2 regions of the Paenibacillus sp. IHBB 10380 genome follow, and region 1 is predicted to be linked to the other one. Evidence: riboswitches for the same ligand, from Rfam matches in the RefSeq annotation. Region 1 holds a riboswitch; the other holds the start of a gene.
The links. A riboswitch is a leader RNA that binds a small molecule or an ion and turns the genes downstream of it on or off. The one in region 1 is predicted to bind cyclic di-GMP.
Positions count from the first base shown of each region.

Region 1 (16,330 bases):
CTACAAAACATTTGGAACGGGACGGATAAACGGTTTATTACTGAAGTTAATGCAACGCCTCTAGGAACGTTGACTCTCCTTACTCCTATGAGCAAGGTTGAAGCCATCGAACAAGCGCTGCTTAGAAGACTACTCATCGTTTTCTGTGTGGCAGGGGTGCTTATGTTCCTGTTGAGTCTATTTATCACGAAAAAGCTAATTCAACCTTTGATGAGGCTGCGGGATGAGCTTAAAAAGGTGAAGGATCGACACTTTTCAGACGTTAAGTTGATCAAGGCCGGAGGGGAAATTGGGTCCGTCGCGCAATCGGTATATGAGATGGCTGGTGAATTGAGACGGTTTAACCATGTGCAGAAGCAATTTTTTCAAAATGCTTCCCATGAATTAAAGACACCCTTAATGTCCATCTCAGGTTACGCCGAAGGGATCAGAGACGGCATTTTCGAAGGTGAAAATGTCCCGAAGGGCCTCGATATTATTATGAGTGAGAGCGGCCGGTTGAAGAAACTCGTTACGGAGATGACGCTGCTTGCGAAGCTGGACAGTGAGGAAGATATATTCAAAACCACGGAGGTTTGTCTGAAGGACCTGCTGATAGAAACCATTGAACGTATGAACCCTCTTTTGATGAAGAGAGGGCTGACCCTGCATACGTCATACGACGAGCATGAACCACTTACGATCCGTGCCGACAGGGATAAGCTGTTACAGGCACTACTTAATGTGGTCTCTAATGCAACCCGGTATGCAAATCAACAGATCCATATTGATGCTACGATCAAGAATGGCCGCATTGAAATATCAGTTAGCGATGATGGTGCCGGAATATCAGAAGACCTGCTTCCTTATCTGTTCCACCGGTTTGTAAAAGGAAAAGACGGTGAGTCCGGACTCGGGCTGGCCATATCCCGTGCGATCATCGAGCGCTGCGGAGGTCTTATCACGGCGGGCAACCGTAAGGAAGGCGGTGCGGTGATCTCGATTGGATTTCCTGCGGCATCGCCCACGTAGCCGTTCAACAGTAATCGAATCGGGTATAACCGCATTAACCAAATTTTCATTAAAGTCGTTTTCCCCGCTCCAGACGGGTCAGGGGCTGCCATTAAACCGGCAACCCCTTTATTTACTCATTATTGATCTTCCTTAATCTCCGATTGCCAGCCTAGCTGTCTGCACATCTCGTTCAGCTTGCGAATATCCCGTCTTGCCTCAATTCGGGTTAGTCCTAGTCCAGACGCAGTTTCTGCAGCCCAACGAAGTAGGTACACCAATGTATCCGCATGTGCTTCCTTTACAGCATAATCCAATAATACAAGCGTATCTTTCGTGACGCCGACGCGTACATAACCCCAATAGGAGCCACTAAACTCCTTGACGGAAAACAGCTGTCGATTCTCCGTAACGCCAAACTCACGAAGAGGATTCTCTAGATGCTCAAGCCATTCGCTCTCGGAAGTGAATTGCAGTGTATATTGTGGAATGCTCCATTCTATCGACTGGGCTGCAAGTTCCTGGCTGTTATTCAAGGGAACCCAACCTTCTGTGGAATTTTCCAGCTTAGTAGGAACCTCGACCGTAATTTTCCAAGGCCTGTAACCCACTTCTAATCCAACGGACTCTAGTATTTCGGGTATACCTACGCCTCTCAGCCCTCTTTGTTTGGCTATCCGGATAAGCGATCTTAAAGCATCAGGAGAGCCTTTCGCAATATCATTGCTATGCATGACCACAATCGCACCTTTATCAAGAATAGGCTCGACCTTAGCAACAATATCCTCCGCAGATCTGCCTGCCCAATCTCCGGAATCGATCCCTTCGATATCCAGATACCCCCACTCGGCCAACCAATCTAGATTTTCCTCCCGGTACGAACAATAAGGAAAACGCATAAAGCTTGGGCAAGGAAGGCCCGTCGCCTCCTGATAAGCCAACTCAGTCAGCTTTAGCTGCTCCAAAAATACGGACTTTGGTACTTCTTCCATCCGGCGATGATGATATGTATGAGGGGCAAGGACATGACCCTGGGAAAGTATTTCTCTCGCTTTGTCCGGGTATCTATCCATCCACTCTCCTGTGAAGAAAAAGGTACCCACGACTCCTTCCTGCTCCAGAACATCAAGCCACAACTCAAGTGGAAGTTGGGAGGGTCCGTCATCAAACGTAAATGCGCAGATTGCTTGGTTAACATCACCTTGCCAAACATCTATAACTGACATGTTTCCGCCTCTTTTCTAACGTTTTATACAATGTATCATAGTCGAGGGTTAATAGCTGTTTCAATATTGTTCTCTCCACTCACAGCATAATCGATTTCTCCCAACTCTTTCTGTTGTCAAAATAAAAAACTCTCTCGACCGAAGTCGAAAGAGTCTTATCATTATAAGCCTAATATTTAACCATAATATAACTGCTTAAACTACCCATTTGAGCATTCTTTAACTTATCCTCAGGTAGGACACTCAAGGCTTTTTGCGCTTCCTCTATTAAGACTGCTTCATCAATTCGACCTGCAAGACGAACCACGATGAAAGTATTTCCCTCTTTTACCTTTTCTAATAATTTTGCCCCTAATTCACTAGAAGATGTGGCTTCCAAATCATTTGCTTTGTAATAATCCTTAGAGCCATCTTTCGCATCAAATTGTGAGATCTGACTATCTATCCAAAACTCTTTACTCACTGTGAAATTAAGAGATTTAGCTGTTTCATCACTAGAGTTAAACAAGAGATAAGGAATGCCGCTATTGGTAGCATTATTCGTAGAGTCCACATTCACCCAACCGTTATCCAGTTTCACCTTATTCCAAGCATGTGGAACGCCACTCATATCTCCCGTAACGACTACACTTTCTAAACCCGCTAGGTCGCTCAAAATCTTATAAACGGAAGCATAAGAGGCACATACCCCGACTTTCTTGACCATAATCCCGTAAGTATTGAAAGAATCATTGAACTTAGGGTCTACTTCTTGGAATCCGCTCGCTTCCGCACTTGCTAAAGCTTCACCGTCATACTTCGTGTTTTCGTTCAGATAATCATAAATAGCTTTATGCTTCTGCTCTACCGACATATCTGATTTGATCGTGGAAGAAACAATTTTTTTAGCCTCGGCAATGATCTCTTCTTGTTTCTTCTTAATGGATTCAGCTGTGTCATCATACTTAATTGTCAGATTCAAGGAATCGTAATCGTAACCAAATCCCTTTACCCCAAGAACAAGCGGGTTTTGATACATGGATTTTTGCAATACATCCGATAATGTCTCAAAATTCTGAGCCTCAGGGAAAGCCCTTAAGGAAATCTCCTGCTCAGCATTCATCATTTTCAAAGCCAAATACTCTTCAAGAGCAGAATCAGCATTTACTTCTACATCTTTAATTAATTCAGGTGCAGATACCGTTTCCTTGTTACCCTCTTCTACCTTCTTCTCGGTATTCTGTTTCTGAGTATCTGTTACATTGTTAGAGGGTCCTTCTTGAGTTTCAGAAACTTCCTCTTGTTGGATGACAGTAGGCACATCTGGAGAAGGGACATAATCTGTAGTATTCTTAGGTTCTATATACCCCGTGCTCGTTTCTGACATTTGACTATCTTTTAATTGTTGGATATCAGCTTCAGTGATGTCCTTTACGTTGACAAGCCCCTTGAAAGTTGTTCCTTCTACCGTATAATAAACTGGGGTTTTATTGGATTCTTGAATCTTAATATTGTCTGTATCGTAAATAATATTTCGTGAAGACAAGGAACCATTGACAAATTCCACACTAGCCCTCTTAGGTAATTGGGAGAAAGTATTATAACTATTAAAGCCGATATCTCCCTCAAAGTTTTCAGGAATTCGTGTGGATAAGCTGGTCGTGCTTACCACATTACTGAAGTTAGACTCCTTATCCTCATTTACCGCGGTTACATAATATTCTCCATTAACCCCTAAGTTTTGATGGGTTTTGTAATAATCATCTGGATCTGGTTCTTCTGGATCAAAGCTAGAAAGGAAATAAGACAACTCAGTTTCTTTCACTTCCCTTTCAAGATGTGGAGACTGAAACAGTCCACCATAACCCTCTTCAGGTCCGTTTAAAGGTAGGTTTTCTGCCTCTCCAATACGTCCCATTATTTTTCTATTATAAACTCTGTACGATGTCGCTCCTTCTACTTTATCCCAAACCAACTTGAATTCTCCACTATTATTGATCTCGTATCTTAATGTTGGATTAGGCAAATCTGATTTGATCGTGAAAGGAACGATAATAGGCCTTTCAAGTTTTGTAGGTTCAGGTGCGTCAAGATCATAGTTGATTCTAATATAGTAGATCGGAGCATTACCCCATCCACCTTCCTTGGTATCAGAGGAGGTTAAAACACTATCAATCGGCTTTATCTGAATCGTATTTGAATTGGAAAAACTTATAAAGTCTGTGAAAGTAAATAGCTTACTCTGTTTAAGGGCTTTTACATCGGTATGTACTGAAATAATATCATCAGCGATAACACTGACAAACTCACTCTTGAATTTGAAAGTAAAAACCTCGTCTCTTGCTACATTGTACATCGGCATTAAGGACTTGTCCGCTTCAGTGCCGTACTTCTTCTTAATATCTAGTACTGTTACACTACTTGTTTCGGACAGCTTAGGTCCATTTTCAGATAAAGCAACGTCTGTTTGCCCAGATTCAGACCCCGAACTCCCAGAACACCCTGTTAAAACTAGCATTATTGCAGATAAAACTACCATTAAACGCCTCACTACGTACACCTCTTTCGACAAAATAGTTATTCTCTTAACGAACTAAAGAACTAGATCCAAGTAAATACAGGATAAAACAAGGAAAATAGACATGGTTATATTTACCTATTCATTTAGAATACTATATACTCACATTAACTTCCACAAGTTTCTCCTTCGATACCTACTAACGATTAGGGGCAAGACAAGCTTTAACTCCGCGTAAAATTTGAGATAATCTCCCCGTCATCAATGCCGTGTAACACAAAAACGAAGAAAGAGCTCGCCACCTCGTTTCAGTGACAAGCTTTTTCTTCGTTAGTCCGACGAGAACCTCAGGAAGCTGACATCAAGGTATTCATCCATAGCGGTCCCGGTTTTCTCCGTACCTCCATTTCACCTAAAAGAAATCCATCAAGTGTGTCATACGAATCGGAATCCTCTGTTCTAACAGCGCTACACTCTCTTTAGATCCACTCATTCGTCCCACTTCACATAACCAAGAAGGCTTGCGAGTTCCAAGTAACATCACAGTTAGCGCTTGAATATCACAGGTTATCCCGCATACTTCCATTTCGCCACTTTCCTTATCCACTTTCGCCATTTCAACTCGATCAAGCCGAGCCACACCTTCTTTACTCCACACCAGCTTAAATACGCCATTATTCCAAGGTGCATGGTCATCAGTTAGCGTAATTATCACTTCTTCCTCCCGCTCCCTTGGTAGCCATGCATATTGGCTCACGAAAGCTTCCACATCTACGATCCGCGACATGAAGTATGAAAAAACCTCCTGCTTAATTCTAGGATCAGGAAGTAAGAATGGTAGCGAGTCATCCATAGGAGCCATCAGGATAACTTCATCGATCATGGAGTCATGATTACCTATATAGGTCCACAGAGCCAGCCGAGCCGTCTCATTAATACTTACTAACTCATGAATCGTCAGCTTGCCATTTGCTACCTCATAGAACACGTAACCTTCTACCTTACCCGTGTCAGTCGTATAAACCGCTACAATCCCCGGCTTATACAGAATCTTTTGCTCCCACCAGTCCGCCGTCCTAATAAGCGTTCCTGTATAGCGTGAAGCATATTGTGTATACACCAAATCAAGGATGTCTATGTCTGGCTTAGGCATCCGCTCAACACGTCCCGATACATCTACCCGATGAGGAAGTTGGCCAGTTTTAATCGTGTACTTCTTCACCTCAACTGTCATTTCCCAACCGAATTTACGATAAAAGGGAATGGAGAATGGGTGCAACATACTGACCGTCTGTCCATTCTTACGCATCGTTTCAAGCGAATGCTCAAGAAGCTTACTTACGCAACCTTGCCTTCTCGTTTCCGGCCATGTCGCTACTCCCCCAATTCCACCCATGGCAAACTTCCGTTCTTGAATCCAAACTTCTAGGGGGAAAAGCAATAACGAGGACAGTAGCTTACCCTGCTCGTCAAACACACCCCACTCCTGATCCGGACGGAATTCTAGCCTCTGGTTTTCCATATCGTCCGGTGATAGTCGATTTTGGAAAGCGAATTGCGATAAGGCCATCCTTTCCTCGAATTCATCTACCGTTAGTTGTCTAATTTCCATTTATTATCACTCGCTTCATATATTATTGGATATCGCTACTATGTATAAGGGACCAGAACATCATCGTCCGGGCCTCTTCTTGTGGGCTATATTTAAATCCAACCACGTTCTTTGAACCAAGCATAGTTGAGCCTCGCACTTTCTAGCGAGGATACATCATATTGCTCTTGCTCAATGATGACATACTCCACACCAGCCGCTTCGCAAGCCGCTAATGTAGAATCCCAGTCGACAGTGCCTTTACCGATTTCCGTATCCTTGCCATCTGCTTTAAAATCCTTCGCATGAACGACGGGAAGACGCCCTGCATATTTGTTCACGTATGCTGCTGGATCTTGACCTGCTGCCTTAACCCATCCTAAGTCGAACTCCGCGAACAGCTGATCTGCTGGAACTCTCTCCAGAATGTGATCAATAACTGGCTTACCCTCAACCGGCATGAATTCGAACGCATGGTTATGGTATCCGAATTCAAGTCCAGCAGCTTTAACGATCTTAGCTGCTTCTGCGAGGGTATCCGCCATTTTGTACACATCATCTAGTGTTGGATTGTCTTCAAGTGGATAAGAAGGCACGATAAAACGCCTCACACCAAGCTCAACAGTATACTCCACAGATATCTTCAGGTTTTCCCAGACGGATGCTTCATTAACAGTAAGACCGACATGCGCAGAAGTTGCATTCAAACCGGAATCCACTAGTGCTTGACGGACTTCCTTAGCCGAGTGACCGTAGTATCCGGCTAACTGTACATTCTTATAGCCAATTTCTCCAATTTCCCGAATCGTCCCCAGAAAATCCTTCTCGCTACGATCTCGAACGGAATATAATTGAATTCCTACTTGTGGTTTACTCATTACTATCCCACCATCCCTGTTATTTACTAGTGTTCGCTCGGAACTCCGAACGGTATAAACTCACTTACTTCTTTCTATATATAAGGTTGGAAATGAGTTAGTACGAATCATCTTCATTTTAACCTCATTTCCACAAGCCGGCGATTTACTTTTGAAAAATTCCGTCCATTACCTGACACCCTCACTTTTCTGGTCTAGTGAGATTTCACTCTCCACTTTGCACTACGTCCCATCCCATCCCGTAGGACAATGCCTTCCTCACTCATTTTCTTAAGTGCGGCATTAATTGTCGGACGCGCAATATCGGGGCATCGTTCTTCAATATCTGCTGCAGTGAAGGAACCTAGCATCCCTTTAACCATTTCTCTAATTCGAGATGATTTTTGCCCTCTACCATCTGTAATCAAACCTGCGCGATTTTCAAACTCTTTATATGCGGCCAATATGACCCCAAGAAAATACTCTAGCCAAGGAACTAATTGATGCCCATCTTCATGCCACCCTTGCGATGATCGATGCAAGGTCGCGTAATATCGATCTTTTGTATCTTCAATAATTTTCTCCAACGAAATAAATCTTCCGACTTCATAACCTGCATGATATAAACTAAGAAGAGTAAGCAGACGAGCCATTCTTCCATTACCATCCCTAAATGGATGGATGCAAAGAAAATCAAGAACGAATGCTCCAATCGCGATCAAGGGATGCGGATATTTCTTCTCCATAGCTGTTGAGAATGAGGTACACAGATCAGACATTGCCTCATTAGTTTGAAACGCAGGCGTCGGTGAGAACCGTAAGATTTCCTTACCGTCTAGTTGTCTCTCCGTAATCGCATTGTCGTTTATTTTGAAATGTCCACCTTCACCGGGAGAGAATTTGTATAACATCCCGTGAAGCTGTTTGATTAAATTAGGGGTTATCGGGATCTCTTGCGCAGAAGCATGAATCTGCGAGAGTACCATACGATACGCAGCAAGTTCATTCTCGGATCGATTTTGAGGCGTAGTGCTTTCAGCCATTAGCTTTTTTAGTCGTTTACCGTTTACCACAATACCTTCAATTCGGTTCGAAGATTCCGTGCTTTGTATGGTTGCGACTCCCTGAAGTCTCTTTAGGATCTCTGGAGATTGGTACGAATACAGCCCTTCTTTTCCTTTGTACTCAGAAATCGCCGCTACGAGCTCGAACACCTCATGCGTTAAAATAGATGAAAAATTCCGTTGCATATAGTTATTTTTATAGCTAGACATCCATACACCTCCAATACTATAACTTATATTATAACCCATAAACTCATATTCTATTAACGAAAATATAAGTTTATGTGCCAGTGATCGAATTGAACTACGGAATTCTATCCACACTATATTCTTGAAAACCCTTGATAAACGCATCATTAAACACGGTTCCAAAACAAAACAGGAGAAAAAAATCATTTTAAATAATGGCCAATCATTTCTGGAAAGAAAATGGAAATCTGTAAAAGTATTTGTCCCTAGTTTTGTACCTGACCTGTCCACTTGCGTACGACATCCATTGTCGCTGGATGGCAATCTATGTTTAGAAAAATAATTATAAAAAAAGAATCAAACGTGTGGGGCATTGTTGACATGCTCACCGTTTGATTCTTTTTCCGTAAAATTAACGTTTCTACATTTAAACTTGTTTAAATTCGATCCAGTCAATCTGCAAGCCTGGTTTGACGAAATTCAACTTCAATTCATAAAGACCTGCTTCTAATTCGATTTTTACAAGCTTCTGTCTGATCCATCTACCGTCTGTACCATTCGTTTGAATGGTCGTCATCTGTTGATCGTTCAGCGTCACGTTGCAAGCACTTTGCGCCAGTTCGGATTCCGGAGACATGATGTGCACAATAATCCGATACTCGCCAGCCAGATCCACTTTCACAAAAGTCGATCCGGCTGCGGCAGGTTTCACCACGGCTTCGGCTTTCGGCGGAGTAAGCGACAGCTTGTTAGACTACGGAATTCCAGTTGCTTGTACGGCGGACGGCCCGTCCGGGATTCGGATGGACAGCGGGCAGAAAGCGACGCAGGTTACCATCGACCGAAATTAGTTAGGAGTCACTTAACTCTCCAATTAGGAACAGACAGCAGGCCTATGGTTATAAGAGAATAATAAGAGTGCCCAAGAAATCATTCAAATCTACTCCATGCGTTGGGATGGCTCGCCGCGGCGAAGCCTACAACCCTCCTAAAACGTTGCCTATCCAGCTAGCAGCTTAACTGATAATCTACCGTTTCGTTGTACGAGTTGCTTCTTTCCAAAACTTGATTGTTACGGAAAGAGGTACCGGCAGAAAAAAGTGTTGAGGGGGATATCCTTGATTATGAAAAAAAATTTTTATTACTATTGACATGAAACCACTCCCACAAAATATACTCAAGAAGACTACTAGTAGGCGTAACACGAACGAATGAAGATTTTATAGGCATAGTGGCGTTACTACTAGTATTTTTTAGCTAATAAATAGTTTAAAGGGGTTATTTGGGATATGAGTGAACTACAAATATTCGAATGGTTGAAAAAACATAATGCTCCTTTTGCTTTGAAATTAAAAATATTGGAACTTTTCCAAGCCAATACACTACTTATAGAGTTTGATAAAGAATTAATGGAAAAAGAAAGGCAAATAATAATTCTGCGTAAATATGTTATAGGTAGTTAACTAAATATTACCTAAAATTTGACATGGTACCGGTTCCATATTTTAGGATGATAATATGTCTTATGTTAAAAATAAGATAATATATTTTCCAGGAGGAATCATCTATGCAGTTTAATACATCATTTACTAGTCCAGCCTATCTTGAAACAAGCGGGGTTATGAGCCTTGCTAATATTTCCTATAATAACAATGAATGGATTCATTTTGAAATAGGCGAAGAAGGGTTTTCCAAGAAATCTGGTGCTTATTTAGTTCCATCCCTCCCAATAGAATTTCACTGCCATGGAATTGGTGATTATGATTTTAGTAATTTAGATGAATTAAATATTGAAAAAGTCAATACACTAGCCGAATATGAAGGAATTTTCTGTGTACCTTCCATCTTTCTTCCACATAACCAATTAGATCAATTTGTAACTTTTATGAAAGATTTTCATAAGCAAAAGAAAAAGGGGTTCTATCGTAATATTTTAGGTATATCATTAGAAGGACCATTATTGGCTAGTTTTGCAGGTACACCAGAAAAAGGAAACTGGGCACCAAAGAAAGAAGAATGGGAAAAAATTGCATCTTGTGGTGAATATGGTCTCATTTATACTGTACTTTCTCCAGATGCTATGACTGAAAACTCCTATCTAAAGAAGTATATAACTGAGGAGCATCCAAGCTTAGACTGGATTGTGGATACGCTGGTAGAAGCTGGGATTAAGCCTGCGTTAGGTCATTTCCAAAAGGCATATCCAGAAGAAACTTCAAAGCTTATTATGAAGGTTATAGATACGGCGCAAAAACGTAGTAATTATACTGGATCAGATGCTGTAATAACAGACCACTTATTTAATGATATGCCTAATAATTTTAAACACACTTGGAGAACATCTCAAGAAAGAGTGCATAGATTAGAAGGATTAAAAAATGCTCGATTGGACCAATGGAAACTAGATGATATAAACTCAGTAGTTGGAGAAGTTCCTGGTACTTTAATGAGAGCTGCTAAAGAAGGTTTGTTAACAATCTGTATGAATTTTGATGGTGAGCATGTAGATTTAGAAGTTGCGCGGAGAGTTGTGGAGATCGTTGGCTCTAAGGGTATTATTGCAATGACAGACCGTATTGACACAGATTCTATGTGTGGTCAGTCATTACAAAAGATTGAAGGGAATAATTTATGGTATCAAGGAAAAGGATATGTAGCGGCGGGCTCTTATACAATTGATCGACTCATGCATAATATTCGCGCTATCGGTTTTAATGAAAAGGATGTATGGAATATGACCTCATTTGTTCCATTACAAGCTTGTAATTACCTACATACACTTGAGAATCTATCCATGAAACCATTCAGTTTTATAGATGAAACTAAAAAAAGAACACATTTTAAAGCTCCTGTGCCAGAACTGGTTCTAGCTTAAGTAAAGAAAAGACCTCATTTTGAATGTGGTCTTTTCTTATGTTGACTTTCTTTTAATAAGCTCTAGTTCCAATGTATTAATGGTTGGAACATCTTTATTATTAATTAAATTATATAATAAATTTGCTGCTGTCTCACCCAACTCTTTAATGGGTTGATGTATCGTTGTAAGATCCACCACTTTCGATATTGTCTGATTATCAAATCCTATAACTGCCAAATCTTCAGGTATCCGTATTCCCTGATTCTTAGCTTCGTAGATGATTCCGGCAGCTACATAATCACTTCCTACAACCATAGCCATAGGACGGAACGGCTGCTCTAAAAGTGTTTTTGCTACTTCAATTCCATCCTCAATTGTATACTGTTCATCAAAGTACCAATTATCTCTCCATTTTAAGCCGTATTCCTTTTGATAGTGAAAAAATGATTTCTTTCTGCTCATTCCCACACCACTTTTAGGATTTCCTATACATAGACCAATGGCTTGATGGCCTTGATCTCTTAAGTGATTAATAGCCATTTGCATTCCGGACTTATGATTAATAAATACATTTGCAATTTGTTTACTTCCAGAAGCTTCGCAGGAAACGACTTTTCCAAAATAAGATAATTCATCGAGTATGTGGCAAGGACTTATACATGATCCCAAAATAAGACCATCAACAAGCTTGTATTTTAATTTGTTAAAAAACTCTAGTTCTTGTTCAGGGTCGTTATTAGTCTGGTGCACGAGTAAACTATAATTATGTTTATTACACTCTTTACTTATTCCTTCAATTAAGTTGCTAAAAAACGGATGGCTAATTCTAGGTACAATTACTCCAATTACATTCGTCTTTCCTTTGGATAGGTTTACAGCATTGAAATTCGGGACGTAATTTAATTCCTTCATGGCTTGTAAAACAGCATTTCGTTTTTCAGGTTTGACATAAGGATGATTATTGAGAACCCTAGATACCGTTGTTCGAGAAACGTTTGCTTTCCTGGCTATCTCTGTAATATTAGTCATCCACCATTACTCCTTACAACGTTAAGTAAAAGAACCCTTGTATATTAATGTTTCTTTCTGTGTAAATTCTTCAAATTATAAATCGACATTCTCCTGACTGTACGCCTTACTGTAAATAGAACGTGGCATTCCCACCTTGTGTAATAGTTGATCAAACAGACCTACGAATACCCCAAGACATAGAAGTACAATAATGGTTCCTAATCCAACCGGACCTTGGAGTACAATTGCAAGTACAAAACCTATAGTTTCCCCAATAGTTTTTGTAACATTAATACCCCAACCTGTTCGTGCAGTGATAGCTAACATCAACTCATCATTTGGTACGGAGGGAAAAGATGCCCGCAAGTAAATAGCAATTCCCAAGGCCAGTATACATAGTCCTACAAAAAATAAACTCCATTGAAAAAGTAAAATATCTACTTTTATAAAAGATAGAATCTTTAAGTTTAAAAGGTCAAAAAAAGCTCCAATAATGAAGATAGGAATAAAACCAGCTATATTAGGAGGCTTCATTTTTATCAGGCTATTTACAAAAATAAGGATTCCACCAACAATGAAAACCCATGATCCAATTGAAAGTCCGATTCGTTTTGATAATGCAACATTCAAGGCATCCCATGGAGCAATTCCTACATTGGATTTAATCATACAAACAATACCTAGAGATAAAACAAATAATCCAATAATATAAATCAGACATCTTTGAAAGAAATAGTTCATGATTTCGCTTTCCTAACCAAGTTGTCGTTTTCCTTCTCAGACGTTTGGATATAATGCTCGAAAGCATAAGCCACACCACAATTATTATTCGATAAAGTTCTGAAAGTAGCCACCTCACTAAGCCTTTCATCTGCATTTCCCATGGCTATCCCTATTCCTGCTACTTTAAACATAGGCATATCATTTAGATTGTCACCAATCACTATTGCATTTGCTACAGTTTTTTTGTAATATTCACAAAGTTTATGTAGTGCTAATCCTTTATTTACTCCTGCACTCATAATTTCTAGGTTGAATGATCCAGAGCTAGCTACAACACACCCGTCCATTTGACTAAAATATTCTTTAGCTTGCTTTAACTTACTTCTGCTTGGAGAAACGATCATAAATTTGATGACAAAATCAATAGAGTTAATTATACCAGAAACTTCTTCTAAACCGTATTGATAGATTTGAGCTTTAATAGATTCACAAAACACATCTTTGTTAAAATGGGGATCTTGACTTACTATATCATTTAGCTGCTTTTCTAGTTGATGAATTCCCTGATTTGATACAACAATCTTGTCAGATAAATACACTTGAAAATAGATATTTTCTTTGTTTAGCCATTGTATGATAGCTTGAGTTACATCTGGACCTATAAAATGTTCGGATATTTTTTTGTTATCTACATAGATTTGAGCTCCGTTCGATGCAATGATTGGACAATTCAAATTATATTTATTCATAATGTGTTTTGCATCAAATAAAGCCCTTCCTGTTGCAATTGTTACAATATGATTTTGCTTTTGTCCTTTCTTTAAGGCGATTACGTCTCTTTCTTGGATAGTTAGGTTGTCAGATAACAGAGTACCATCTAAGTCAATTGCGATTATCTTCATGTTGCTTCCCTCATTTCTTGAATTAAAAAATTTATAGCCAGTATAACGTATGGTACGCATTTCAGAGCAAATATATTTTTTCCTTTCAAGATGAAAATTCCATTATATTGTTCAGAAAGTCACGAGTTTTGTGAGTTACATAGGTTCTGTCAGGCCATCAAAGCCGATGATGACTAATTACTGCAGTTTCGACTCGCAGATAACGGGACGGGTGCTTGCTGTGGATCATTTTGCCCTATTGATAATTCGAATCATCTTTGATCATCTAGTTCTAAAGTATCCAAAAAAGGTCAAGTAGTACCAATGCCTACTTTGAATATACTACCAACTGTTTATAAAATTGGTATATTAGCGTGTTACTGTTTGATAGAAGCAAATAGAAAAATGTGGAAAATCTATAGAAATATAGGGACACAAAACTACAGGGACTAAGGTTATATAACTATGTCAGCCTGTTGCCAAAGAGTATATTATGCTACTCCTTTGGGGTAGATTTTTCACGTGTTCAGGTAGGCAGTCATTAAAAAATAGGAGGAAGTCAACGTGAAAAAAATGTTAGCAATCGTGGTATCTGCATCCGCAGCAATACTATTTAACGTTTCAGTTAGCCCAGATCTTGTTATGGCGGAACAATTACCAAGTGTGAATGTAGTGAGCAATGTGATGGAAAGTACAGTGAACTTCGCAGAAACGACCATAACCGCAGAACAGCATGGAGATATGGAGAAGCATGCCCGGCAAAATTTAAGAATGGGTTTAGGTACGAATAGACAGCCAACGGGGTTCGTCGCTATGCCTGGCAAGCAAATGTTTATGTGGATGTAGATTCAATCGATAAAGTGCCTTCGTTAGTCTTTTTCCAACAAGAGGGTTCATGGTCCAGTTATCTCAAAGAAGTGGAACTACGTCCAGGTAACAATACGATAACCGTACCGGAGATCCTCACGGATAGTTTATATTCAATTGATGTCACCAAAGGCGGCCCAGTGTACATCGTAAATCCATTCACTCCTGCAGAGCAGGGGAAGGCGCCTCTCATCAGATTTGAAGGGTTAGAGAGATTCCCTGTAATGACGAAGGCTACGAATGTGGAACAATTTAAATCTTTCTTAACAGCATATAAACAGAGTCTAGACCAAGACAAAGTTGCACATCCAAATGTTAAAGATCGTAAACTAATAGACGTAGTTGAGATGGTTAGCGATCGAATCGTATTTACCGGAACGGCTACCGATGCGTACAATCAATATATTACGCAGGGCCATAACCCAATGGATACATTAACGGGCTATGACTTCTGGATGCAAAAGAGCTTTGGCTTCTATGGTCTGGATGGCCGTAGTGAGATCCACGATCCTAAGCTGATCAGGGAAAATATAAGATTGATGCAGCCGTGGGGTTATATGTATGCAGCAGGTGACCATGTAGGGATCCAACGCGAACAGGCAGATCTTCCTTTGAGTGATTTCAGCAAGTCGTATCCAGGCTGGGGCTTGAATCACGAGATTGGGCATCGCATGGCTGTTGAAGAACGAGAGTACGGTGAGATTACGAATAACATGATATCCATGATGATGTCAGTAGACTATCATGTTCTGGAACTGGATAATCCGATCAGGATCAACTATGAAGCTGAACTCTATAAATATGTCATTGCAGAAAATAAAGTGGAGATGGCCAAACTGGGATTTGATGCTAGATTAGGACCGTTTTGGCAGTTGGAGATGGCTTATCCAGGATACTGGAACAAGTTAAACAGCCTATATAGAGAAAGGAAAGTCACGCTTACAATTGATGATGATAACTCGAAACAGCAATATTTAGTCGAATTCTCTTCCGAGGTGCTAGGCTTAGATTTAAGCAGCTTTTTTGCTAGACACGGATTCAACGTAAACCCTGAAACAAGGGAGAAATTAGTTAAATATCCGGCTTCCGACAAGCTATGGTATCTGAATCATACGGTGGTCAATTATACAGGCACAGGAATAGCAGATAAGAATGCGACATTAGAAGTAGGTATAACGAATATAACGACTAACTCCAACACATTAAGCTTGAATATCGATCAAGCCTATCAGAATGACCTCTTAGGCTATGAAATCTACAGAAACGGTGAACTAGTTGGCTTTACGAGTACAAATCAATTTGTGGACCAAGGTGTCGAGATAAATACGAATTATACGTACCAAGTCGTTGCGTATGATAAAAAGCTAAAAACGTTGAATCCAGTGGAGACTTTCGTGCCGGCAGTTTCCGAATGGAAACCAAACACATATTACGCGGTTGGAGCGCTAGTTACCTACAACGGTTCCATCTATACATGTAGTCAAGCTCACACCACACTAACTGGCTGGGAACCACCTATCGTTCCTGCTTTGTGGTTGCTAAAATAATTAACGATTAGAATAAGAAAAAAGCATGAT
Region 1 covers NZ_CP010976.1:5,094,443-5,110,772, reverse strand. Annotated here, with positions in the region: gene UB51_RS23190 (sensor histidine kinase) at 1-1,011, shown strand, start outside; gene UB51_RS23185 (polysaccharide deacetylase family protein) at 1,131-2,216, opposite strand; gene UB51_RS23180 (transglutaminase domain-containing protein) at 2,386-4,734, opposite strand; gene UB51_RS23175 (GNAT family N-acetyltransferase) at 5,126-6,325, opposite strand; gene UB51_RS23170 (sugar phosphate isomerase/epimerase family protein) at 6,418-7,182, opposite strand; gene UB51_RS23165 (Fic family protein) at 7,377-8,435, opposite strand; partial or broken gene UB51_RS23160 (beta-glucosidase) at 8,842-9,126, opposite strand; gene UB51_RS28595 (hypothetical protein) at 9,704-9,877, shown strand; gene UB51_RS23155 (amidohydrolase family protein) at 9,982-11,289, shown strand; gene UB51_RS23150 (LacI family DNA-binding transcriptional regulator) at 11,326-12,300, opposite strand; gene UB51_RS23145 (YczE/YyaS/YitT family protein) at 12,376-13,023, opposite strand; gene UB51_RS23140 (Cof-type HAD-IIB family hydrolase) at 13,020-13,907, opposite strand; cyclic di-GMP riboswitch class I at 14,286-14,370, shown strand; gene UB51_RS26630 (hypothetical protein) at 14,451-14,732, shown strand; gene UB51_RS23135 (carbohydrate-binding protein) at 14,723-16,300, shown strand.

Region 2 (16,330 bases), 910 kb from region 1:
TAAACATAGAAAGATAGGATTTTTCTAGAATTATAATTTCCCCCACATAGGAATACTGATTTTCTTGTATATACTGCTGCAACTTTTTTATTTCTTCTAAAATGTCGTTATCCTCTGTCACTATAAAACTTTTAATAAGGTAATATCCTTGTTCCAACTTCAGATCGGCTGGACGAACGGATTCAAAACAAATGTTTATTCTGTTGTAGTTGTATAAATAATGCAAGTCAGATTCAAATAAATTAGGTAGTTGAAGTCTCTTTTCATAAAGGTTTCTCGCATTTATTTGCTCTTCTTCTCCGAGTTGAATCCATTGTTTCATATGTCGGGTGTCAAAATACTTCATTTGATAATGGTTTTCCGGTTTGTCTTGAGACGCATCGTGTTCTTTAAGAACCTTCTGTATAACGTCCTTAAGGGTAATTAATTGGTCAATTTCAGATTGTATTTCTTTTAAAGTTTTTGTGAAAAGTTGGCTGTAATCATTGGCGGAGTAAGACATCATACATTTTTTAATTTGTTTCACAGATACATTAAGTTTGCGAAGAAGTAAAATTTGAGAAAGTTGATAGATCTCGTTAATCCCATACATACGATATTGGTTCTTGTCTATATAGGCAGGATAGAGTATTTCCTTTTCTTCAAAATAACGTATTTGATGTACGGATACATTCATCAGTTTTGAAATTTCACTAATGGTGATATACTCGTTCATTTGCGACACTCCAATCGAATTATTCATAGGTTTACAATACACCTTAGGTCTGACCTAAGGTCAAGTAAAACATATCAGCCAGATTGAAAAGCAGAGTCAGTTAAGTTACTCTTGGATTGGAAAGGTCTAGTTGTTCGACTCGACCATGGTTCCCTTGCGTTTCATTGTCGAAGAGTTGAAGTGGAATGTAGGTTGGGACGAAAATACGAAAATGATCACATTAAACGAAGTAAAAGAGAGGTTCGTACTTATGACAATTACGTTTAGGAAACTAAGTGAGCTATCGATCGAGGAAAATGTACGTATTTGGAATCTAGGATTTGAGGGCTATTTTATACAGATGATCATGACGATTGAGGCTTTTATGACTAGGAGTGTTAACGAAGGACTTTCCTTGGAGAATTCACTCGCTATTTATGTGGATGGTGAGCCTGCAGGGTTTGTAATGAACGGATTTCGTGACGTAGATGGAAAGAAACTGGCATGGAACGGTGGGACAGGCATTGCGCCTGCATTTAGAGGGCAGGGTATTGGCAGAGCGCTCATGTTAAGAAATCTAGAGTTGTACCGAGAACAAGGCGTGGAGCTTGCGATACTTGAAGCGCTGACCCAAAATGAGAGCGCGATTAAGCTATATCAGAATGTGGGATACGAAATTACGGATCGATTAATGATCTTACAACATATGGGTACAATAGATCCCCAATTACTGGAGCGATCTGCTGTGCATCCCTTTTCCATGACCAAAGGATTGCCCCGTGATGTATATGCGCTAGACTTCTATCGAGGCTTATCTGCTTGGCAGACACAATGGCCTAGCATGAAGGAGGGTGAATCTTTAATCATTAGACAAGGTAGCGAGCCTGTATGCTATGCATTGTATAAGCGAACTTTTGATCAAGAGGGTAAATTGGTAACCATTACGCTCTATCAATGTGAAGCCCTTCCTGGGCGGGAAGATACAGAGGAGATTTATAAGCTTGCTCTTGGTGAACTGTTCGCCCCGTTAGACTATGTTTGCAGACGAGCGACAGCTAACCTGCGTAAATCCAATCAACCTCTGAACGACCTATTGGTGAAATTAAGTTTCACAACCAATGTTGAGCAAGTCCTCATGATGCGAAATATGGAAAGTGAATTGACCTAATCCAATTACAGCATGGTCGTTATATAGGAAACTGTTATGATAAGAAAAAATGAGGAGGCGGTTACGATGAAATTTGTTTTTGATTTAGACGGGACAATTTGCTTTAAAGGAAAGCCTTTAAGTGAAGGAATGGTACAAGTATTAGATGCTTTTGTGGAAAAAGGACATGAAATAATCTTTGCTTCGGCTAGACCTATACGTGATTTATTACCCGTTTTACCGCCGCATATGCAACATTTTTTAATGATTGGTGGGAATGGCGCGTTTGTCGCAACAGGTGGACATATCATTTCAACTATTCATTTCGACCAACAGATAGCTGACAGGATCATCAAGTTAATAAAGACATACGAGGCAGACTATTTAATTGATAGCAAGTGGGATTATGCTTATACTGGTAGTAGCGAGCATCCGATTCGGCGAAATGTGGACCCTGAGCAGCGAGCAAAAAACATACATTTAGATGAGTTAAATGAAATTGTGAAAGTGGTCATTTTACATAGTAATAATGAGCAGAAATTGCTAGAGGAGCTACAGGAATTACCGATCGTTACATATATACATGGCCATGAAGGTATTATTGATATCAGCCCGATAGGCGTTGATAAATGGGCGGGGCTACAAAAAATGGGTATTGAGCCGCAAAAATTTATTGCATTTGGCAATGATGCAAATGATGTGTCGATGTTCAAGCATGCTCTGCGCTCCGTTTGTGTTGGAGAGCATGCAGATCTTTTACAATTCGCAACAGATAGGGTTATTAATGAAGAAGAGCAGGTCATTCAAAAAATAATGGAGCTAATAGAGGAAATACAATGATTAATCCAATGAAATTATAAAAAGGCGATGAAATTCGTGTTATCGCACCAAGTCGGGAAACATTTGATGATCTAAAATCTTTGAATTTATGGAATGATGAAACACCAATTGAAAAGTATCGTGAAATTATGGGAGTTCCATAACGATAACATTCACCTTATTAGATATCTTTATCTTAAGAGGTGATTTTTTTTGTCTAAGAGAAAAAGAGTGAATTCCATAGAAAATAAATTCAAAGATAATCGAGGCGTAGGCATTGGAGCAGAGTATAAACCATGCTTGAACATAGAAGATGTTCTATCCATTGGACAAGTTGAGGACATATGTCCTTCCCAAAACACCTGAATATATCATTTAATAATATAGAGAAATCTAAATTGGGGAGAGAAGACATGAGAGGGATTATATTTGCGTTTTTAGGCGGGGCATTTATAACCCTACAAGGAGTAGCGAATGCTCGGATTAGTCAAGATATTGGCACTTGGCAAGCGGCGACTATAACCCAGTTAACTGGATTCATTGCAGCTTTGCTTATCCTGATGTTTATCAGAGATGGTAAATGGCAAAGGTTTAAGCAAGTGAAACCTTTATATTTGACAGGCGGCGCCTTTGCGGCGGTCGTTATTTTCAGTAATGTTACGGCTATTCAGCAGATCGGTGTTACCTTTACTATATCTACTCTACTGATTGCCCAGCTGGGTTTGACTTTTTTAATTGATATTAACGGATGGTTCGGGGTGGAGAAGCAGAAGATGAGGATGCCACAGTTCATTGGGATCGGGATGATGATAGCTGGTGTGGTCATACTAGGGCTTTGATAGTTTGAACATTCTAGAATATTAAGAGGTGAAACCGAGTAATGAAAGAAATTAAAGATCGTGAGCAATTAGAATCTTATTTGCATGCTCATCAAATAGAATCTGTATTCAATGAACCATTAATACCGCATTTGTCGTTGTATAACTTTGATCAAGGGGAAATTATCTGTTCCCAAGGAGATCCTTCAGAGGTTCTGTACGTACTTGTTAAGGGGAAGATCAAAATCTATACCACTTCGTCTGGAGGCAAAACACTTATTCTCTCTTTTAAGACACCGCTTGAGGTGATCGGGGATATTGAATACGTACAAGGAAATAACATTATCAACACGGTTGAGGCAGTATCGTCTGTCTGTATGATCGGTATTCATCATCGTTGGTTGAAAAAATATGGAAGCGATTATTCACCGTTGTTGCAATTTTTACTGAAAATTATTACACGGAAGTTTCACCTTAAAAACAATTCCTTGAGCTTCAATTTGATGCATCCGGTGGAAGTGCGATTGGCAAGTTATCTATTGTCTGTCTCATTCGATGAATCCGATTCTCTAATTAAAGGGCCATCAGGCACGGTCAGTATTAGGGATGCAGCGAACTTCATTGGTACCAGCTATAGACATCTGAATCGGGTCATCCTACAGTTCTGTACAGAGGGCCTGATTGAGCGTAACAAAGGGTTCATCCTTGTTAAGGACAGGGAAGGATTGAGTACGATTTCAGGTCGTAATATCTACGAATAGAAAATAGGAGAGTAAAGGTTATGATTCTAGGACTATTATTGGCGATAATCGCGGGTTCGCTGGTTGGTGTGCAAAATATTTTTAACAGTAAGGTAAATGAACGTGCGGGATCTTGGGCAACAACTACATTAGTATTAGGTATGGGATTCCTAGCTTCACTGACTATCGGTCTAATTTTTGAAGGGAAACAACTATTTATCTTGCAAAATATGCAGCCCTGGTACTGGATCAGCGGTTTGATCGGAGTAGGAGTGGTAATCTGTCTGGTTCAGGGGATGAGGCTGCTTGGTCCTACGTATGCCATGTTAATAGTTCTGACATCACAGCTCGGGTTTGCTTTATTGTGGGACTCACTGGGCTGGTTAGGACTGGATAAGGTCCCTTTTTCTTCGAATAAGTTGATAGGTGTGTTGGTCATAGTCGGGGGCATTTGTGTATTTAAACTAGGCGGTGGACGTAAGAAACAGAGGTCATCTAAGATGACTTAGAATATAGAAAATGGAGAGATTATTTTGAAAAAATACAGAACTTTATTATTTGATGTAGATGATACACTATTGGATTTTGGTGCAGCAGAAAACTTAGCGTTGGACTTGCTGTTCAAGGATCAAAAAATTCCCTTAACCACAGAAATCAAAGCACATTATAAAAAAATAAATCAAGGTCTTTGGAGGTCCTTTGAAGAAGGGAAAATAGATCGTGATGAGGTAGTGAATACTCGCTATTCCATTTTATTTAAGGAATATGGTCAAGAGGTTGATGGAGTCTTAATGGAAAAGAAGTATCGTAGCTACTTAGAGGAGGGGCATCAGCTTGTTCGTGGGGCCTTTGAATTGATAACAGACCTACAAATACACAATAAATATGATTTATATATTGTTACTAATGGTGTTTCCAAAACTCAGGATAAACGTTTACGTGATTCAGGTTTATATCCGCTATTCAAAGATATTTTTGTTTCAGAGGACACTGGTTTTCAAAAACCAATGAAGGAATATTTCGATTATGTCTTTGCACGAATTCCTAATTTCTCTGTGGAAGAAGGATTAATTATTGGAGATTCCTTTAGTGCGGATATTCTAGGTGGACAGCTAGCGGGTCTAGATACATGTTGGTTCAACCCTGAAATGAAACCCAATGATACTGAAATTGTTCCAACCTATCAAATACAGAATCTTGATGAGCTGTATCGAATTTTAAACGTAGAAAGAGAATCGGCAGAAGTGAGTTAGTGTTGTTCCGGAATATCGTTGTATCGTTGAAAAGTAGATATAGTCTTACATTCAGCTTGTGGAAAGAGTAATAAAGCAGGTGTACATCTAATTCATTGGATATACGCCTGCTTTATTTTGTTGCTTTATAATACTTAACCGGCTCTGGTTCCAAAGGAATTTTTATTTATTTATTTATTTATTTATTTAATATGTTCTCCTCTAAAACAGCAAATTTATCACCGTATTCTTTAATGATATGTTGTTCTCCCCAATTACATAGTGAGTTCAAAATGCTTTCTAAACTATGGCCATATTCGCTAAGTTCGTATTCCACTTTCGGTGGAACCTGATTATAACTAATTCGATTAATGATTCCATGAGCCTCTAACTCTCGTAGTTGCTGTGTTAACATTTTTTGTGTAATCCCAGGCATTAACTTTTTTAATTCCGTTGTTCGCTTTTTGCCATGAGTTAAATGACATAGAATCACGCACTTCCATTTTCCCCCGATGACTTCAAGTGTTGCTTCAACTGAAATGTTATATTTTTTCTTGATCATCATGGTCTTCCTCCAATTTTATGGGCACTTTTTTGTGCCTACAGTACTAAAAAGTGCGTACTGTTATTTTAGTTTGATTTGACCTATCATAACATTTGCAGGCGTTGATGACTAGCTTAGCTTGGGAGAGAGCGGAGTGACAGAAACAGATGGAAATTTTTCTTCTAAAAGTCGAACCTTGTAAAGAAACTCATGCGGCAAATTTATTTTGTTTGTATGGTAATGATAAATAAAACGATAATAATGGAGGAATAAGATAATGGCTAAAAATTTGCAAGATACAACAACGCTGCATAATGGTGTGAAAATGCCTTGGTTTGGTTTGGGAGTATTTCAAGTAGAGGAAGGTCCTGAACTTGAAAATGCGGTAAAAACAGCGATTAAGAATGGATATCGAAGCATTGATACCGCTGCTATTTATGGAAATGAAGAGGGGGTCGGCCAAGGAATTCGCCAAGGAATGAACGAAGCCGGCATAGCCAGAGAAGAACTATTTATCACATCGAAGGTATGGAATGCTGATCTTGGTTATGAGTCAACGATAGCAGCTTATGAGACGAGCTTAAGAAAACTAGGATTGGAATATTTGGATTTATATCTGATTCATTGGCCTGTAGAAGGTAAATTTAAGGAAGCCTGGAGAGCATTGGAGACTCTCTATAAAGAAGGGCGTGTAAAAGCGATCGGTGTAAGCAATTTCCTTGTTCATCAGCTTGAAGAGCTAATGAAAGATGCCGAGATTAAGCCAATGGTGGATCAAGTGGAACATCATCCACGTTTGACGCAAAAAGAACTGCAAGTATTTTGTAAGGAAAATGGTATTCAATTCGAAGCATGGTCCCCGTTAATGCAAGGTCAATTATTAGATAATCCAGAGTTAAAAGAAATTGCAGATAAGCATGGAAAATCTATAGCCCAAGTCATTTTGCGTTGGGACTTACAAAACGGTGTTGTAACGATTCCGAAATCGACAAAAGAACATCGAATCATTGAAAATGCAGCAGTGTTTGACTTTGAGTTGACAAAAGAGGATATGGAACAAATTGATGGATTGAATCAACATCTTCGAGTGGGTCCAGACCCCGATAATTTTGATTTTTAAATATAAAAAAAGGATCACACCTCTTATTTCTGCTCGAAATAAGAAGTGTGATCTATATTGTTAACAATATAGACAGACGGGTATCTATTTCTAAATATGGAGGGTCTTACATGCAACTTCATTTAAAAGGAAAAACAGCGCTAGTTACGGGCTCGACATCTGGAATTGGAAAAGCAATCGCTATTTCCTTAGTGGCTGAAGGTGCCACTGTTCTTATTAATGGACGATATGAAGAAAAGGTTAACCAAATTATAAAAGAAATTCAAAAACAATATCCGGATGCTATTCTTCAATCAGCAGTTGCTGATTTAGGAACAGAACAAGGATGTCAGGAACTTATTAAGAAATACGCTGAAGTAGATATTCTTATTAACAACCTTGGGATTTTTGAGCCTGCAGAATACTTTGATATCCCTGATGAAGAATGGTTTAAGTTTTTTGAAGTCAATATCATGAGTGGTGTTCGACTTACTCGCCATTACCTAAAACAAATGATTCAAAAAAATGAAGGCAGAATCGTCTTTATTGCTAGTGAGGCTGCTATTATGCCATCACAAGAAATGGCTCATTATAGTGCAACCAAGACTATGCAACTCTCGCTTTCTCGCAGTTTAGCTGAGCTGACCAAAGGAACGAATGTGACCGTCAATACGATTATGCCGGGTTCCACTTTAACAGAGGGAGTAGAAACGATGTTAAATACTCTTTATCCTAATGAAAATTTGACTATTCAAGAAGCTGAAAAGCGATTTATGAATGAGAATCGACCCACCTCCATTATTCAAAGACTTATTCGACCAGAAGAAATTGCGAATCTCGTTACTTTTTTAAGTAGTCCTCTTTCCTCAGCCATTAATGGTTCAGCGATGAGAATCGATGGAGGATTAGTGCGTAGCGTGTTTTAATACGAGATCTTGATATAAGGAATTGGATAGTATTTAATCCATGAGCAATATACGACGTATACTAGGCTATTAGTACTATGGATTTGTCTGGCGTACACTAGTGAAGATACAACTTCTCTGTCATGAGATGCGTAAAGTATGATTCGATGTTTAAAAATCAGAAAGAAAGCGAGCTAAAATAATGAGCCTTCACATTTGTGAAGTAACAAAAGAAAATTGGCGTTCGGTAGCTGCTTTATCTGTATCAGAACAACAAAAGCATTTTATTGAAAACAATGCGTTTTCTTTAGCAGAATGCATGTTTGAAAATTATGCAACATCTCTTGGATTATATGACGAGGAGACATTAGTTGGGTATGCAATGTACGGTTGGCCAAATAGCGTCAATAAGAGTGCATGGTTAGACCGCTTTATGATTGATTATCGTTTCCAAGGCAATGGGTATGCAAAGCGGTTTCTTCCTCTGTTAATTGTATATATTCAACAACAATACGACTGTAAAAAAATTTATTTGAGTCTCCATACCGATAATATATATGCTCAAAAACTATATGAATCTTTTGGATTTTGCTTAAATGGGGAAATCGACGATGAAGGCCCGGTTGTTGGAAGGGTGATGGAATTAAATATAGAAGAATAACTGGAAAGATAATTAAAATTAGTGATTAGTTGCTTTCAGATCTGGATTATATGATACTATGGGACTATCAAAGCTATTCAGATAATGGCAAACCTATCGAAAGATAGGGACGCAAAGCTAAAGGGCCTTCCAGATCGGGTGGCAGCCAGTTACCGGACGAACAGTTTTTTTGTTGTACTGTGAGAATAGAACTTTAAACGATAATAGCAAACCTATCGAAAGGTAGGGACGCAAAGCTAAAGGGCCTTCTTGATAAGATGGCAGCCTGGCCACCGAAGGGAGTTTTATGTATGAAAAAGTTTATGTTATTTGTAGTTGCACTTATTATTTTATGTCCATTGTTTAGTGGAACAACAATTCATGCTGCTGAAGGTAACTCATGGCTAGATGAATCCAGCGTAAGCAAGGGAATCATTAGTGTGAAGTATGATGTGAAGGCTAATATTAAGACAAAGCTCTTAATTGTTAAAGGTCAGGAGCAGTATTATTATAATTTAATTGCCGGAAAGCAAGTGGAGGTGTTTCCCCTTCAATTAGGAAACGGTGATTATACCGTGAGCTTGTTGGAACAAACAAGTGGGAATAAATATCAAGTTGTGTATAAGGATACAATTAAGCTCGCTTTGAGTGATAGTTCGATAGTTTATTTGAATTCAACTCAGAATGTGAATTGGAATGATACAAGCAAAGCTGTTCAAAAGGCGAAAGAGTTAACCAAGAACCTAGCAACGGATGCTGAAAAAGTAAAAGTTATTTATAATTATGTGATTAACAATATTAAATATGATAATAAATTGGCAGTGAGCGCGTCAGCCGATTATCTCCCTCAAATCGATCGTACATTTTCATCGAAAAAAGATATTTGTTATGGGTATTCTGCGTTATTTGCAGCGATGCTTAGGAGTGTGGACGTTCCTACTAAGATGGTAATGGGTACAACAAATTATGTGAGTTCCTATCACGCTTGGAATGAAGTCTATTTAAATAATAAATGGGTTACGGTGGATACAACGGTGGATGCAGGTTGGAATGGTACAACTACAACTTTCATGATGGTAAAAGATGCATCCAAATACCTAGCATCCAAACAATATTAACAAAAAAATAGTACTATCGAAGCGATGAACATTACGTTCATTGCTTTTTTATTTCAAAAATTATGATATTCTTATCACGAGACATCCAATAATATTAAATTCCATAATTAAGGAGTATTGTTATGAAGGTAATTCTTGTAGACGATGAACAACTTGCTGTGGATTACTTGGAGCGTCAACTTATGAATCTTACGGGTATAGAAATAATAGGTAAATTTATAGATCCGGTTATTGGAAGAAGGGAGATTCTTCTTAAGGAAGTGGATTTGGTTTTTTTAGATATTAGCTTACCTGAGATTAATGGAATTGAGTTAGCAGAACAAATCCTGGAGAAGAAGCCAGATTTAAATATTGTATTTGTAACGGCGTATAATGAATATGCAGTTAAGGCTTTTGAACTAAATGCTTTAGATTACATAGTAAAACCTGTTAGACCTGATCGCTTGTCCAAAACCATGGATCGCATTGGCGAACACGTAGAATCTAAACAAGACCAGACTGAAATTAAGAACCTTACGATGCGGATGAATATGTTCAGGCAAGTGACCGTCGAAGTGTCGAGTCAACAGTTTGCTGTGATTCAATGGCGTACGACAAAAGCGCAGGAGTTGTTTCTATATTTACTTCAGCATCGGGGACAACTCGTTCGTAAATCCGTATTGATTGATATGCTATGGCCAGAGCATGAACCGGAAAAAGTATATTCGCAATTATACACTGCAATCTATCACATTCGTAAAACATTAACATCATATGGTGAACACTTTCAAATTGTGAATTCGATGGAAAGTTATGTTCTGACTATTGATCATGTTCTGTTAGACACAGAAGAGTGGGAGACTAAATTAGCATCGTCCCCATCTCTATCTGCTGACACAATAGACAACTACATAGAAATCATGAAATTATATACCGGTAATTACCTGCAGGAATATGATTATTGGTGGGCGGAAAGTGAACGTCAACGGTTTAAGGAATTGTGGCTTAGCATCTCTTATGAAATTGGGTATTGGTATGAGGAACATGGTCAGTTAGATAAGGCGATTTTTTGGTTTCATGAAATATGTAATCAGCATGTGCAAGAGGAGAAGGCCTATTTTGCTTTAATGAAAATACATGCATCTATGGATAATTATTCATTGGTTAATCGACAGTATAATTCTTTGGTTGAGATTCTTTTGGATGAATTTAATGAGCCACCCAGTGCGCATATTACAGCATGGTATAAACAATGGGAGGGAGAATTAAATAGGCCTTCTGAGTCAAATATTAGTTAGTTCGAGGGTTTAAATAGACCATGTAATCTACGCAAACGTAGATTACATGGTTTTTTGGCATTCCTATGTATTCAAGATTCCTATAATGACCCAGGAGAACTTGTTCAGAAATTGTATAGATAACGACTGTATACTTCATTTAATGACAAAATTTGAGACAGCTAATGATTGTGGAGGCAAGTGGTGTTAGTGTTATGATAGTAATAAGAAACTTCAATTCATCTCTATTCGACTCTAAAGCTTTAGAATTGTATTCACTGTTGGAAATTGAGCTGATTAAAGAAACGACTGTTGAATACTACCGTGGTTTCTACATTAATTATCAAGATCATCTGATAGGTATTGTTGCCACAGAGAAGGGACCTCTGTTTTTTTATGATAGAGATCATTATTTATTACAGGAGAACTCATTTCGATTTATTTTACGGCATCAGGGGACAGAGAATACTTTTCACTTTGTGTGGAATGGAACTACGTTATTGGGAATATCGTATTTGCGTGTGCTGTGTAGAGAGGACAGTGGTGCATGGGTAGATGACCATTTGAATGACTTTTTTTTCTGGTTAGATTTGGCGGTAGAAAGGCGGAACTTTTATTCATTCTACACTGTGAGCTAAACGATCCTTTTATGTCGTGTAGAAGAAGGAGCTTAGGTTAAAACACAAGAAAGATTGAAGCGGCCCCATGGGAATGAAACGTATGGTTGAAGGATATTTTTAATAGGATTTCGTCCACGATGAGCTAAACTTTCCTTTTGGGACTTTGTATTACACTTTTGTTGAGAAAAGCTCCCCCTATTGAATCCGCCTTGTCTGGTGAATAAATGCTATGTAAATCTTATAAACTCAGAAGTTGGGAATGTATGTAATATGAAAATTAAAATTAAAATAGAAGTCGTATTCATACTACTTATAGTTATAGGAATCATTATGCTGTGTTATCCAAAACTATCTGAAATGGTTGATAATTATCAGCAACAAAAGTTGGTTAAGGAGTGGCAGAATAGTCTTCACAATATTGATAATGGAGAAGATGATTCATTCCAAACCAAGTATGAGACTACGCTGTCCGATAATGTTGCCATGGACGATGAAACAGACACCCTACAAGGGGGAAAAGAAAAGCTAGGCTCTAGCAAAGATCAGAATTTGGAAGGGATGTTGCGAATCGATAAAATTGATTTACAATTGCCTATTCTTCATGGTGCAACTAAGAAAAATATGAAGATAAGTGTAGCGAGTATTGTAAACACAGGGGAAGCCGGAGAAGTTGGAAACTATGCAATCGCTGGACACAGAAATCATACGTATGGAAGAAACTTTAATAGACTTGTTGAGATTAAACAAGGAGATAAGATTGAAGTTAATAATGGAGAACAACAATTGGAATACACGGTTACAGAGAAGTTACGTGTAAAGCCAGAGGAAGTATGGGTATTGGAAGGAAACGGCGTAGATAAAGAAATTACACTGGTCACCTGTGACCCTATGATAGATCCTACACATCGTCTTATTGTTAAAGGGAAAATAATAGAATAAGTGGCTGAGCTATAAGAAGAAGATCATCTATTTTTTTGTTCAGAATGCGTGTTGAAGAAGAACTTTTCTTATTAGACAAGATAAGGGTAATTATTCGAATACCAAAAATTCTTCGAAAATAAATTTTAAACGGGAGGTTACTATGAAAAAATTTAGTTTTATATCGCTAGTATTTCTACTAGTCTTGCAAAGTCTCATAGGTCCGCTAGCAACAGCTAGTGCCGACAGCGACCAAAATTTCACAGCAATAGTCACCGTAGATGAAGCCGGAAAAGCAAAAATAGAATGGGATTTTACAGCTGGCAATGAAGAAAAAGACAAAGAGTACACTTTCCAAATTCCGAGTGATTCTAAAGTAGAAACTGTACAAAACGGTGATTTAGAAATTGACGGAAAGCCAATAGGTTCTTATAGCCTATCCGTTGACGGAGTTATTACCGTAACCATTTTGGATGGACAAACTCAAAGTGGTTCAGGTGTAAATGAAATCACGGTTGCTGTAAATAAAGCTCCTGAAGAAATATCTGAGCTAAGTCCACCTCCATCAAATGCTGTTGGTCAAGAGATCATAGAGAACCTCATCACAAGCGTAAAGATGTATGATGCAAGGCCTATTATTAATGAGGCTAATGGATCCATTGCTCCACAGGGAAATGAAATACAAGATGTTCGACCAAAAGTTAAAGATGAAGTGGCTATTATATTTGACTGGTCATTACCAAATAATACACATCAGTATGTTGATGGTTCAACCTATACTTTTAGTCTTCCTAAAGAGTTTAATATTCCAAATGAATTAAAAGGACAATTAACTGGTGGAGTTGGAGAGTATGTAGTAACTCCAAGTAGAGAAGTGACATTCGTATTCAATGATGCAATTAAGGGTGAACAATTAGAGGGTAATTTCTATGTGTGGGTAGCATTTGACCAATCTAACCTTGGGGAAGGCTTGGAACACCCAATTGATTTTAGCTCAGTTGGACAGGGTGTTATCGATGTACATTTCGCTAATACTGCCGTGGATGAACTTACAAAAACCGGGGAAGCCAATAGAAACAACTTTAACTCAGATGAAATTAAATGGACGGTCGATTTTAACCAAGGTGAAAAAGAGATTAAGGGTGCAACGCTTGATGATACATTTCCCCCCGACCTGAAACTTAAAGGTAATATTGAAATTCGTCAGTTGCAAATTCAATTAGATGGATCAGTAAAAGAAGGCCCTGTAAGCAGAACTGAAACTGCGTTCCCTATTAACTTTGGCGATATCGATAAAGCTTATAGGGTGACATACACGACAAGTGTTGCAGCTCCAACGGAGGCGCCTTTTACAAATAGAGAATTCAAAAACTCAGTGACGCTTACTGGAAATGATGGACAGTATACAGAAAGTGATATTGGCAAGGTGACTGTGAGTTTCAATGAGCCACTATCGAAGTCAGGACAAGACAGTGCTTACAATTCAACAACGCAAACTATCACTTGGAAAGTTCAATACAACTACAATCAACAAACAATCTCACAACCCAATGCATGGATTAAGGACAGATTTGATACAACTAAACAAAAGCTGGTCGATAATTCTGTGAAGGTGTATCAGGTGGATATCGATAATAATGGTAAAGCTACAAATCGTACTCTAGTTGATTCCAATGAATACACCATAGGAAAAGTTGCTTCTGGTCCAGATGCGGGCTTCAACTTACAGTTCAAAGATGATATTAATAAAGCTTATGAAATCGAGTATCAGACCCAAGCGATAAATCGTATCTATAAAGATGAAACAGTTTCTAATACTGTAGAGATAGGCGATGGTACGACTAAAACGGGAGAAAAAGGTATCAATGAAGTCATCTTTGAGAAAAGTGTAAGTAAGTCCAATTTCCAGAACAAAACAATTGAGTGGAGAATTGTTCTGAATCAAGACTTGAAGGACATGACTGACGTCGTAATTACAGATAATTACGAGGGAAAACATATGAAGTTAGATCCAAATAGCTTGAAAATTACTGGAGCAAACAGTGAGGATTTTGTGCTTGAAGCAACAAATGCTGGAGACCCGGATTATGAAAAAGGTTTTACGATTAGATTGAAATCTGGAGTGACAATTAACTCCTTGCATGAAATCAAATATACGACAACGTTTGATCCTACGGCAGGTATGCCAACAAATAATGAGTACAGAAATAAAGCAACATTAAATTGGAACGAGGCTGGTACACCACAGACTCCAATTACAAAAGATGCTGTTGTTACTCCGAAAGACTACACCATCAACAATGGTAATAAAAAAGGTGAATATAGCGCCAAAGACAAAACAATCACTTGGACCATTGATGTGAACTATAATCTTTACGACATTAAAGATGCGGTGATTAAAGATACTTATACAGACAATCAAACATTTGTAGAAAATTCTTTGACAGTGAATAAATTGGAGCTTCAAGGTGCAAATAACGTTACAGACATTGGTGACGAAGTTCCGCTAACAAATGGACAATTTAAACTAAATACTGACGGTAAAGGCTTTGTCTTGAACCTTGGTAATATTGGGAAGACTGCATTTCGTATTACGTACAAGACAAGTCTTGATGGCAACTATCCAATTCAAGATAAGTACTCGAATCATGCGACAATGCAAGACGGCGAAGGTGGAAGTTTTCTTTTTGAAAAATCGGTTGATGTAACACCTAAGCACGGCGGGGTCTATGTTGACAAATCAGGTAGACAAGAAGGTCAGAGTGATATTGCTTCATGGACAGTAAATATTAACCCAAGTCAATCTTATGTACTAGCCGGTTCCATATTGACAGATACATTATCGGACAATCAAATTTTATTACAAGATTCGTTAAAGCTATATAAAACAGATTTGCCTGGAGATAATCTTGGTAATGTTTCAAATAAAGGTGATTTGGTAGATAAAGATGACTATGAATTAGTGGTAATGGGGAACACATTTACACTAACTTTTAAGAAATCTTTGAATACCGCATATATATTGGAGTATAAATCATTCATTAACGCTGATAGTGGCGACAGAATTACTAATAAAGTTGAATTTGCAGGCCAGTCTTCTTCAGTAAAAGGAGAAGGTAATCAGGAAGGCGTAAAGATTTCTTTAGCAGGAGCAGGTGGAGGCGCGTCTAGTGGTAGTGGGAAAATTAAAATTGTCAAAGTAGATGATTTAGATCGCCCTCTAAAAGGAGTCAAATTCGAACTATATAATTCATCTGGAACGACTCTCCTAGAAACACTTACAACAGATGAAAAAGGGGAAGTAGAAACTTCTAGAAATTACAGGTACAAAGATAAGAGTGGTCTGCCTTACAAACTAAAAGAAGTATCCACACCCACTGGTTATCTAATTGCCCCTGAGTATGGAGCTGCAACAGGAAAAGAAATCAAATTTATAGATCCTAAAGAACCTTTTAAGATTACGAACAAAATACTTCGTCAAGGATTTGAATTAAGTAAGGTTGATTCAGTAGATCCAACGAAGAAGTTAATAGGCGCAGTTTTTGAATTGAAACTGAATGGTACGCTAATAGACACACTAACAACGGGCATAGATGGAAAGATTGCCGAAGGTGACCTAGCTCCAGGAGACTATCAATTAGTTGAAATAACCGCTCCAGATTATTATACGCTAGATGCAACACCGATTCCTGTTAGAATTGTCGCTAACCAAACTGAAGTATTAATATTGACCAAAGAGAACGTATTGGGCTCAGATGGTAAGCTTGTCGTCACAAAAGT
Region 2 covers NZ_CP010976.1:4,187,246-4,203,575, reverse strand. Annotated here, with positions in the region: gene UB51_RS19070 (MerR family transcriptional regulator) at 1-715, opposite strand, end outside; partial or broken gene UB51_RS29805 (stalk domain-containing protein) at 861-959, shown strand; gene UB51_RS19065 (GNAT family N-acetyltransferase) at 966-1,862, shown strand; gene UB51_RS19060 (HAD-IIB family hydrolase) at 1,929-2,681, shown strand; gene UB51_RS19055 (DMT family transporter) at 3,074-3,499, shown strand; gene UB51_RS19050 (Crp/Fnr family transcriptional regulator) at 3,541-4,239, shown strand; gene UB51_RS19045 (DMT family transporter) at 4,260-4,727, shown strand; gene UB51_RS19040 (YjjG family noncanonical pyrimidine nucleotidase) at 4,752-5,471, shown strand; gene UB51_RS19035 (winged helix-turn-helix transcriptional regulator) at 5,650-6,012, opposite strand; gene UB51_RS19030 (aldo/keto reductase) at 6,272-7,114, shown strand; gene UB51_RS19025 (SDR family NAD(P)-dependent oxidoreductase) at 7,225-8,019, shown strand; gene UB51_RS19020 (GNAT family N-acetyltransferase) at 8,201-8,659, shown strand; cyclic di-GMP riboswitch class I at 8,736-8,816, shown strand; cyclic di-GMP riboswitch class I at 8,855-8,936, shown strand; gene UB51_RS19015 (transglutaminase-like domain-containing protein) at 8,950-9,756, shown strand; gene UB51_RS19010 (response regulator) at 9,879-11,033, shown strand; gene UB51_RS19005 (hypothetical protein) at 11,228-11,650, shown strand; gene UB51_RS19000 (class D sortase) at 11,903-12,571, shown strand; gene UB51_RS18995 (collagen binding domain-containing protein) at 12,714-16,330, shown strand, end outside.
Region 2: it holds a riboswitch for cyclic di-GMP, as region 1 does, so the genes downstream of both, UB51_RS19015 (transglutaminase-like domain-containing protein) here and UB51_RS26630 (hypothetical protein) in region 1, are expected to answer to the same signal.